One region of the Ruegeria sp. CJ9 genome, then DNA from elsewhere that is predicted to be linked to it. Evidence: riboswitches for the same ligand, from Rfam matches in the RefSeq annotation. Region 1 holds a riboswitch; each other region holds the start of a gene.

The links. A riboswitch is a leader RNA that binds a small molecule or an ion and turns the genes downstream of it on or off. The one in region 1 is predicted to bind cobalamin.
Region 2: linked by a shared signal. The riboswitch ahead of ACR0AJ_RS16260 (DUF1636 family protein) and the one ahead of ACR0AJ_RS05690 (CbtB domain-containing protein) in region 1 are both predicted to bind cobalamin.
Region 3: linked by a shared signal. The riboswitch ahead of ACR0AJ_RS10345 (hypothetical protein) and the one ahead of ACR0AJ_RS05690 (CbtB domain-containing protein) in region 1 are both predicted to bind cobalamin.

The regions. Positions count from the first base shown of each region.
Region 1 is NZ_JBQFPY010000002.1:54,348-57,612, forward strand. Features, by position in the region: gene ACR0AJ_RS05670 (DUF302 domain-containing protein) at 1-258, opposite strand, end outside; gene ACR0AJ_RS05675 (DUF1636 family protein) at 400-744, shown strand; gene ACR0AJ_RS05680 (hypothetical protein) at 741-1,235, opposite strand; gene ACR0AJ_RS05685 (CbtA family protein) at 1,302-2,000, opposite strand; gene ACR0AJ_RS05690 (CbtB domain-containing protein) at 2,005-2,175, opposite strand; cobalamin riboswitch at 2,212-2,418, opposite strand; gene cobF (precorrin-6A synthase (deacetylating)) at 2,462-3,205, opposite strand; gene cobA (uroporphyrinogen-III C-methyltransferase) at 3,198-3,265, opposite strand, start outside.
Region 2 is NZ_JBQFPY010000008.1:65,201-68,465, reverse strand. Features, by position in the region: gene ACR0AJ_RS16270 (ABC transporter substrate-binding protein) at 1-646, opposite strand, end outside; gene ACR0AJ_RS16265 (ABC transporter ATP-binding protein) at 665-1,450, opposite strand; gene ACR0AJ_RS16260 (DUF1636 family protein) at 1,447-1,803, opposite strand; cobalamin riboswitch at 1,906-2,112, opposite strand; gene ACR0AJ_RS16255 (DUF6525 family protein) at 2,278-2,550, opposite strand; gene ACR0AJ_RS16250 (DUF1826 domain-containing protein) at 2,547-3,182, opposite strand; gene ACR0AJ_RS16245 (GTP-binding protein) at 3,179-3,265, opposite strand, start outside.
Region 3 is NZ_JBQFPY010000004.1:136,373-139,637, forward strand. Features, by position in the region: gene ACR0AJ_RS10335 (DNA polymerase III subunit gamma/tau) at 1-777, opposite strand, end outside; gene ACR0AJ_RS10340 (protein-tyrosine phosphatase family protein) at 911-1,405, shown strand; gene ACR0AJ_RS10345 (hypothetical protein) at 1,407-1,814, opposite strand; cobalamin riboswitch at 1,898-2,118, opposite strand; gene ACR0AJ_RS10350 (alpha/beta hydrolase family protein) at 2,254-3,111, shown strand; RNA gene ffs (signal recognition particle sRNA small type) at 3,144-3,242, opposite strand.

The sequences.
Region 1 (3,265 bases):
CAGAACGCGCACGGCATAGTCGTTGTTGAAGGCACCGATCACCAGATTGCCGGGTATAGTGATGCCACGGGCCGCAGCCGCCTTGGTCGGACCAGCCTGCGTGACCACGATCAACCCGTTTTCCTTCACCGCAGCCTTCGTATCCGCGACCAGTTCTTCATAGCTTTTGACGGTTGGATACACTGCCCAACCCGACAATGGTTCCTCGGCCCGGACAGGCAGGGCGAGAAGACAGAGCAAACCCAAAAGCGTGCGCATGACGGTGCCTCGTTCAATGTGACTGTCTGAGTGATGCCAGAAATCCGAGTTCCGCGCACGCACATTTCCGTGCGTATTCAGGATTGCGCCGACGTCTAGAAAGCCGCAGAAACATGCAAACCATCAAACACGAGGCCACACGTGGACCCGATACGCCTATTGATTTGCAGCAGTTGTGCGGGAACGCGTGACCGAGTGGCCGAGAGGCAGGCCGTGGATGACGCGCTGGTGCGTGCAGGGCTGAATGGCCGGGTCGTCATCTCGGATCACGCCTGTTTCAGTGGCTGCGCTGAGCCGACCGCATTGGCATTGCAGGCCGCAGGACGGGCGTCTTACGTGTTTTCGGGGGTCGATATCGTTACCGATGCCGAAGACATCGTCGCGACCTGCAAAGCCTATTTGGACAGTCCCGCAGGTTGGATCGAAGACGCCCGACCCTGCGGGCGACTTCGGATGTGTTTGCGCGCGCGGATACCGGCGCTTTAATCGACCTGAACGGTCACGGCAGCGCTGACCGGTACGTTGTCGACCGTCAGTGCGCTGTGGCTGTTTGCGTTCAGCGAAACCGAAACCTCGACCTCTCCCTTCGGAAGGTCGGGGATGTGTATCCAGTTGCCGTAGAGCCGGGCCAGTTTCTCGCCATTGATGTAAACATGCGCGTGGCCTTCGCCGTCTACGTCGGCTGTTGACGCGTTTTCTGGGGCAAACCGGAAATTCTGCGGCATGACGTGCAGGTTCCACCCGGCCATCGGGTCCTGGGTCAGCGCGATTGCAACGCTGGGGGCGTCCGCCCCTGCGGGCAGGTTTACCGTGGTCGAATGGTCATGGGCCATCGCTTCGGCATGCGCGCCGCCGTGATGGGACGGATCGCCATGATCGTGGCCGTCAAACGTGGCGCCATTGGCTGCCGCCAGCACAAAACCAGCACCACCACCGAACACAAGGCCGATTGCAAAAAGGGCAAGTGAGCGTGCCATTTTTCTTTCCTTTTGGGCAAAAAGAAACGCGCCGGGCAGAACCCGGCGCGTCATTACATAAGAGGATCAGGCCGCTGCTTCGACGCGTTTGCCTTCGCTTTGCCAGAAATACCCGGCAAAGGCGCCAACCAGAACCCAGGCCACCAGACCAATGCCAAAGGCGCGAGCGGCGAACAGAGCGCCGATCTCGGTCGGGACGGGGCCGGTGAACACATCCGGTTCGGGCGCACCGATCAGATGGGGTGCTAGCAACAGGGCTGCTGCGATCACATAGCTGATCAGGTTGCCGCCAAACGCAATCAACCACAGCGCAACAAGCGCAGCACCAACAGTGGCAAACCACCAGACCTGTCGGGCATAGACGTCAGCTGCCGCTACACCAGGCACCTCTGGTGCCAGGGTAAAGCCAGGCGCCAGATGAAAGGCGATGAACCCAGCCAGACCCCAAAGCACGCCGGTGCGGCCATCAATCGTGTGGCCCTGGCCTTCGGCCACGGACATCAGAGCAACCATCAGCAGCGCGTAACCGGTATAGGTCAGCATGGTGAAAATGACGCTCAGCGCGTCACGGGTCAGTTCCGAGAACATGCCCGGCAATTCGGGATGCGCCGAAACGGATTCGGCTCCGAAGTGCACCAACTCACCGGATTCGTACAGCTCTGCGTGCAACAAAACAGGTTGCACAAAGACCAACTGCAGCAAGGCGGCTATCAGCCCCGCTGCAGCACCAGCGAACAACGCGCTGGTCAGTATACGACTGAACATGGTCTTAGTGGCAGGGGAAGCCGGTCGCGTGGCGCACGTCGTGTGCTGCGTCATGCAGCGCCGCGGCCTGTACGTGACCGGTCAGGGTGATGATACCCAGACCCAGTACCACCGCGAACATGACCGGAAGGATACCAGCGCGCGAGGCGGATGCTGTTTGCGTTTGTGTTGCCATCTTTTATTCTCCTTTGCCGCCGCACCCGACGACCGGTGTTTCAATTGTCGCCTGGCAGGTCTCCTGGCTTGCGGGTCGATGCCTCTGTTCGCCTTCCCCCTGAGAACAGGAGTGGCTGGTTGAACAGGGGCTCTCCGCTTACAGTCGCGGGGGCGGCTGTGGATTTGGCTGCCATGGCAGTCGCACCACATTCCCTCTTAGCATCCGGATGTCTCCGGCAGGACCAGACGCGTTCATTTAGCCTCTATGATGCCGCTGGTGCAATCGTCATTTGCGACCTTTTAGGTCAGATCACGCGCTTTTTCAGCAAATAGATATCCATGATCCAGCCATGATCGGCACGTGCCTTGGCACGGGTGTCCAGAATCTCCTGCGCCACATCGGTCAAAGCGCCTTTGATCAGGATTTCCTCTTTCATGCCGACATAGGCACCCCACCAGATGTCATAATCGGCCATGTCCAGGGATTGAAACGAACACTCGCCATCCAGCATTACCGCTACTTTCGAGGCAGTTGCCGGCCAGCCTTCATCCCTGATCCGCCGTCCGGTGGTCACAACAAAAGGCGCGCCCAGATCATTGATCGGGATGGCGTGGGCGGCCGTCAATGCCTGCAGCGCGGTGATGCCAGGGATCACCCGTGTCGTGGGCTCAGGGTCCAGCCGCGACGCGATTCGCAACGAGCTGTCATAAAGCGACGGGTCGCCCCAGATCAGCAGCGCCACTTGTCGCGCATTCGGGTGGGCCGCAATCGCCTCGTGCCAGCGCAGGGCAATGGCATCATGCCATTCGTCGACCCCGCGTAGATAACCATCATCGGCCCGACGCTTGGGAATGTCGAAATAGGCGATCTGCGGCGGAGTGTCAGTCACAGTTGCAATGATCTCTTCGCGCAACCCGGCCAGATCAGCCTTGTTCTCGCCCTTGTGCGGGATCAGAAACAGGTCTGCATCGCGGATGGCATTTGCCCCTTGCAAGGTCACGTGATCCGGGTTGCCAGTACCAATTCCGATTAGAGACAACTCAAACATCGTCGAACTCTGCCAACGGGCCATACAGGATCAGAGCCGGGGCTGTGCCGATCTCGGCCT
Region 2 (3,265 bases), on a different contig from region 1:
CATCGGGGATGGCGAACTTACCTGCGGTGAATGGCGCGTCCGCCGGGCCGTCCAGCAAGAAAACGCGGGGTTTCGCCAGGTCGGCAGTCTGCGCTTCGATCACTGAGAGTTCGTCTTTCCAGCCCGTGACCAGCGCCTCGGCCTTGTCTTCAACGTGCATGACCTGACCCAGGCGCAGGACGTCATTGAACAGCAGGTCCATGCTGGCTTCGGGGCGATCCTTGTCCAGATGCACACAGCTTTCGGTCAGGATCATGGTCTTGATACCAAAGGGCTCCAGCGTATCCGGGGTCACATCTCCGCCCGGCTTCATGCCGTAATACCAGCCAGCAAAGAACAGGTCGGGTTCCACGGCAACAAGGTTTTCGACCGTTGGGTATTTCGGTGCCAGTTCGGGGATATCGCCGCGCAGGGTGTCGAATTCCGGGCTGGTTTTGTACCAGCCGGTGATGCCGGTCAGACCGACGATCTTGTCCTGCAGGCCCAACGCGAAGGCCATATCGGTCATGTTCATGTCATGCACAACCAGACGCTCGGGCTGGGCTTCGAACACCAGCGGCGCTCCGCAGTTGTCGACGGTGACCTCGTGGGCGGACGCGCCGCCTTGCATGGCTGTGACCAGCGCCACGGACCAGATGTGTTTCATTGGGGAATGTTCCTCGGTTTAGGTTGAGATTGTGGATTTTCGGATATCCAGCGCTGGAATCACGCGGCCTTCGTGGTGAAAGCACAGGTATTCAACGCCAAAAGTATCGCGGACCCGCTCGGGGGTCAGCACTTCGGCCACGGGGCCAAATCCCGTCAGCCGCGTTGATTTCATCAGCGCCACGTGGGTGGCAAATTCCGGGATCATGACAAGATCATGGACAATCATCACAACCGTGATGCCGAGTTCGGCGACCAGAGACAGCATCCGACCCTTGGCATCCGGATCGAGATGGTTGGTTGGCTCATCCAGGAACAACAACGATGGGTTCTGTGCCAGTGCCCGGGCGATATGCGCGCGTTGACGTTCGCCCCCGGACAGTACCGCCATGCGCTTGTCTGCCAGCGCGCCAAGGTCGGTCAGCTCAAGGATTCTGTTAAGTTCTCTGGCATGTTCATCCGCCGAACGGTCGGCCCAGATCGGAATCTGGCCCATGGCAACATAGTCCCGCAACAACAGCCTGCCATCCGGTTGTTCTTGCTGGCCGACAACAGCGATCATGCGGGCGCGTTCCATTGCGGGCATATTTTTCAGGCTGCGTTCCTTGACCAATACATTGCCCAATACAATCTCAGCCGCCCCGCACAGAAGGTTCAAAAGCGTGGTTTTTCCCGCCCCATTCGGACCGGCAATTGCCAGTATCGCGCCCTCGGCCAATTCAAACGAGACGCCTTGCAGAAGAACGTCACCATTGAGCGCATAATATTCGAGATCACGCGCAACCAGAAAAGATGAGGTCGTCATGATGGTTCCCCCAATTGAATCCGAGGCAAACGAGAAAGGGTTTTTGTAAATAGTGGTTGCGGCCGGTCCGTCGCGTTGGTCCAACCGTCTGCGACGTTGCGGTACTGATGTGCGAATTCCGCCAGCGCGTCGACATCTTCTGCAGTTTCAATATCGCCGAACAGGTACTGAGCTTTGCCAGCGGCCTGAAATCCGACGGTCGTTGGTCGCGCGCAGCCCGCCATGCAGGTAACGGTGCGCACTGCGAACCCGGTTGGCAACCTGCCGGTCAACGCATTGCGCATGACATCAACAGGCAATGCGCCGGTACAGGTCGAGCAGATCAGAAGGAAATGGTCAGGTGTTTCCGGCATAGTCCGCTCCGCTTAAAGCCAAGCGCGGACAGAAGGTGCCGATCATGTACACACGTTTCAGACGTGCCATCAAAGCCTCCTTCCAGGACGCCCCGCCCCGGGTTGGTTGAACATGTGATGGCAGGTCTCCTGACTTGCGGGTCGATGCTTGGCCATCCTTCCCGGCCCAATGACCAGTGGATTTTGGCGTCGCTCACCGCTTACAGTTGCGGGGGCAGTCACGGATTTGGCGCCAAAGTGGCGAACCGCACCGTATTCCCTTTTCATCCCTTGGGCGCACCATCGGGAACCATCTGGCCCTTGCTTGTCTTAGACTAGGGGCCATGTCAATCACGATTTGAAACAACAACTTTTCGATCGGAACTCAAACGCTCAGGGTTTCGAAGTCTGCCGCATGCGTTTTCGCTGCAAGTGCGGCACCCAGTGTCGCATGGGTCGCGACAGCATACTGTGTTAGAGGTGGCATTTTTTCCTTCATGTTTGAGAATTTAATTTGAAAACAGTCGATTGCCGGTCACGCGCGAGCGTTCGGGCTTCGGCCTGGCTGAGTGACACGAGCGTTTCTTCTGATGAAAGCCCCTTGGCCCGCGATTTTGACCAGATGCGGCGCGCGGATACCGGGGACCATGGCAATGCAGCTTCTGACAACCACTGTCGCAACGGGGCTGGAAGGCCGTCAAACACATCCATCGGATCGGTTGATCGATGCTTGCGGCGCAAGCTGCATTGCCCGAGGTTACGTCTCATGCTTCGGTTTCCGGATTTTCCACTGGGTCCAAAACCAAGACGAGACGGGATTCACTGGTACCTTCGATCGGAGGCGAGCGATGCACCACCCCTGACGATGGGCGCTCGGGCCAGAGTGTTCCCCGTAGCAGGATCGGAGCGCCGGTCTGAACGGTAAACACAAGCGCGGGATCCTTTCCATCAGTCGAGGTGCCGTATTGTGTTCCAGTGCCACGATAGGTGCAGACCAACCGGGCGGTGACAGCATCGGTATGAAATTTACGGCAAGCATTGGTGGTGACAACATCCAGCCGCAGCCGCAAGAAGTTGGCGTTCATCAGTTCACAGAAAATGTCGGCCAGAGAAGCGATATCATCTTGAAGCCACGCTCTTTCAGTCCCGTTAGGCATGCCGGAGATATCGCAGAGTTGCTCCACGGTCGTCTTAACGGCGCTTGGTGGAAGAATGACTCGCCCACTTGGCAAAACCTTGGGATCAAGTTGGTTAAGCCAGCTTTGCATATCCGGCGGGGTTCGCCGGCGCCAAATCAAAGCGGCACAGTTTGGCTGTGCAAAAGTGCGGAGTGCCGCCGGATCATCTGCGAAGCTCACACCGGTGACCTTGTCTTTCACGGGCTTTCTAACGAAGTTCATGCGGCATCCTCTGCCCGGCGCCAAATCGGGAAGGGGTCCGGCAAGTCCGGCAAATTGTCCGGCCCTGCCGCCGTAACTGCTGG
Region 3 (3,265 bases), on a different contig from region 1:
CCGACCGCGATCAGCCAGGCCCAGCATCGCGCGGACCTGATCGGCGCTGGTTTCACCCGCACCGTGCGAGATCGCCTGATCCAGCAGCGAGGTCGCGTCCCGGGCCGAACCCTCGGCTGCACGGGTGATCAGCGCCAGCGCGTCATCCGCGATCTGAGCGTTTTCCGCCGCCGCAATCTTGCCGAGCAGGCTGATCATGTCCTCGGGTTCGATCCGGCGCAGGTCGAACCGTTGGCAGCGCGACAGAACCGTCACTGGCACTTTACGAATCTCGGTGGTGGCAAAGATGAACTTCACATGCTCGGGCGGTTCTTCAAGCGTCTTGAGCAGCGCGTTGAACGCGCTGGTCGACAGCATGTGGACCTCGTCGATGATATAGATTTTATAGCGCGCGCTGGCGGCGCGATAGCGGACACTGTCGATGATCTCGCGGATATCGTTCACACCAGTACGGCTGGCGGCGTCCATCTCCATCACGTCAACGTGGCGGCCTTCCATAATGGCCACGCAATGTTCGCATTGGCCGCAGGGCTCGGTCGTTGGTTTGCCGTCACCATCGGGGCCGATGCAGTTCATGCCCTTGGCGATGATCCGTGCCGTGGTGGTTTTGCCGGTGCCGCGAATGCCGGTCATGATGAAAGCCTGCGCGATCCGGTCGGCCTCGAACGCATTTTTCAGCGTGCGCACCATTGCGTCCTGACCGACGAGATCGGCAAAGGTTTCCGGGCGGTATTTGCGGGCAAGAACCTGATAGGCGGGGCTGGGCGTGTCGTTCATATCTGCTCTGTCGGATTCGGGTTCCGATGCAGCGTAGAGACCCCTGCCGCCCGCGTCCACAGCAGGCTTGGGTGAATTTCGGTTTGCAGCACAATTTGCACGCCTTAGAAGCGAGTATTAGGGAGGGTCCGTAGTGAGCCAGTTCGCACTTCATTCAGTTCAGATTGGAAACGGCACCGTAACCTTGTCACCTCTTCCGGGGCGCGGTGGCGGGTATACGCGGGACTTGGGAACGATCCGCGACTGGCAGCCGGATCTTGTGATCTCGATGACCACCGAGGTCGAAATGCTGCAAGAGGGCGCAGGTATGCTTGGCGAAGACCTGCACGCACTCAATATCAAATGGGTGCATCTGCCGGTTGCGGATTTCGGTACGCCGCCTCCTGAGGTTGACGCGGCGTGGGGCAGTGTCAGCCCTGCGGCGACTGATATCCTGTCCCGCGGGGGGCGGGTGCTGGTGCATTGCCGGGGCGGCTGTGGCCGGTCCGGGATGATCGTGCTGCGCCTTATGGTCGAGCATGGTGAAGACCCCGAGACAGCGTTGACCCGTTTGCGGGCGGTGCGGTCCTGCGCCGTCGAGACCGGCGGCCAGATGGAATGGGCCGCCCTTGGGCGGACGCGCGACTAGATCAGAGCGCCACCTGTCGTTCTGCCTGTGCCACCGGGTTGGGCGGGATCGCTGTGACCTCAAGCATGGCGCAGGGTGGGGTGGTTAGCATGCCTGCGGGGCGCATGGTCACATCCGGGCCGAACATCATATCTGCGAAAACATCCAGCGACTCGAGGGGCGCATCCTCGCTTGTTCCACAAAAGACCCGGATCAGGTCTTTTTGAGCGCGAAACCGTGCGCTGCATCCTTGCGTGCAATACGCCAGCTCAGAGCTGCCGTCGAACTCAAAATCAGGCGTCGTCGCCGGAACGGCAGCATCCATCGCCTGCACGATCGCGCGCGCCATCTGTGCCAGCGCCGGACAGGTTTTTCCTGTGCGTTGGCAAACGGTTGCGGTAAATTGGTGTGTCTTTGTCTTCCAGATCATATTGCGCCCTCCGCGCGTGGAACGGGGGTGTGGATCAGGTGTGACAGCGTGCTGACGACCTGCCCGGACACCCCGCCCGAGTTTCGGTTTCTTGTTCGATGGCAGGTCTCCTGACTTGCGGGTCGTTGCGTTGCCGACCTTCCCAGCCTTGCGGCCAGTGGTGTTTCGGCATTGCTCACCGCTTACAGTTGCGGGGGCAGTCGCGGCCTTGGTTCGTTCCGGTATTCCGGGCAGAACCGCACCGTGTTCCCTTTTCATCCCGCCCCGGAGACCGGGGACGAGAACCATCATCCAATCGCTAGCGGGTAGGGGTGACCTGAGTCAAGCCGCCTTTTGGTGGGGCAAAGTGGACGCGTGGTCATGCGGAAACAGGATTGACTTAGGGTGGCAAAAGATGCCGTTTGGGGTGGTGAACTAATCGGTTCAGATTGAGGGCGCCATGCTGGATACCGCACAAGCTGTTTTAACCGAGGATTTTCAGTTTCCTTCTGGTTCGACCCAACTGTCGGCTCGGCTGTACCTGCCGGTAGCCGAACCTGGGATCGCAGTGGTGATCCACAGCGCCACCGGAGTGCCGCGCGACTATTATCAGCACTTCGCACGCTGGTTGGCTGCGGAACATGGCATTGCCTGTCTGACCTATGATTACAGCGATTTCGGTCATTCGCAGAGCAGGCCATTGAAGTCAGCTCAGGCCACGATGGCGGATTGGGCGCTGATCGACATGCCTGCGGCTCGGGCCGAGATGCGCAGGCGATACCCCGACGCGCAGCACTGGAGCATCGGCCATTCCGTCGGCGGTATGCTGGGGCCGATTCAGCCCGATATTGATCAGATCGACCGCATGATCTGCGTCTGCGCCGGGCCGGTGACTGTGTCGGACCATCCCTGGCCTTATCGGGCGTTGGCTTTGCTGTTTTGGTACGGACACGCGCCCCTGGCCGTAAAAGCGCTGGGTTACCTGCCGGGCAAGGCACTGGGATTCGGATCGAACCTGCCTGCCAGCGTCTATTGGCAGTGGCGCCGCTGGTGCACTGGGCCGCGCAACTACCTGCCCGAAATCGGCGTGTCCTTGCCCGAGGCCCGCTGGGCACAGTCAGACACACCAGTGGATCTGTTCAGCTTTGAGGATGACGATCTGGTGCCAAAGAACGCGGTCTGGCGGCTGGCTGATCTGTACGGGTCCAACGCACGCCGCCATTTGTTGTCTCCGGCCGAGTTCGGACTGTCCGAGGTTGGCCATATCGGTGCCTTTGCCCGGCGCAATTCGGCTGTCTGGCCACGGTTGATTGCCTAGGCCTGTTCGCAACAATTCAATGTCGGGAGTTTAAGTGAGAGGTTGGACATCGACCCAAGCGGGGCTCGTTGTGGCTGCTTCCTTCCGGACCTGACCAGGTTGGCGAGGCGCTCGCCCGCGCCAACCTCTCGGGGTCTGATATAGGCAACGGGCG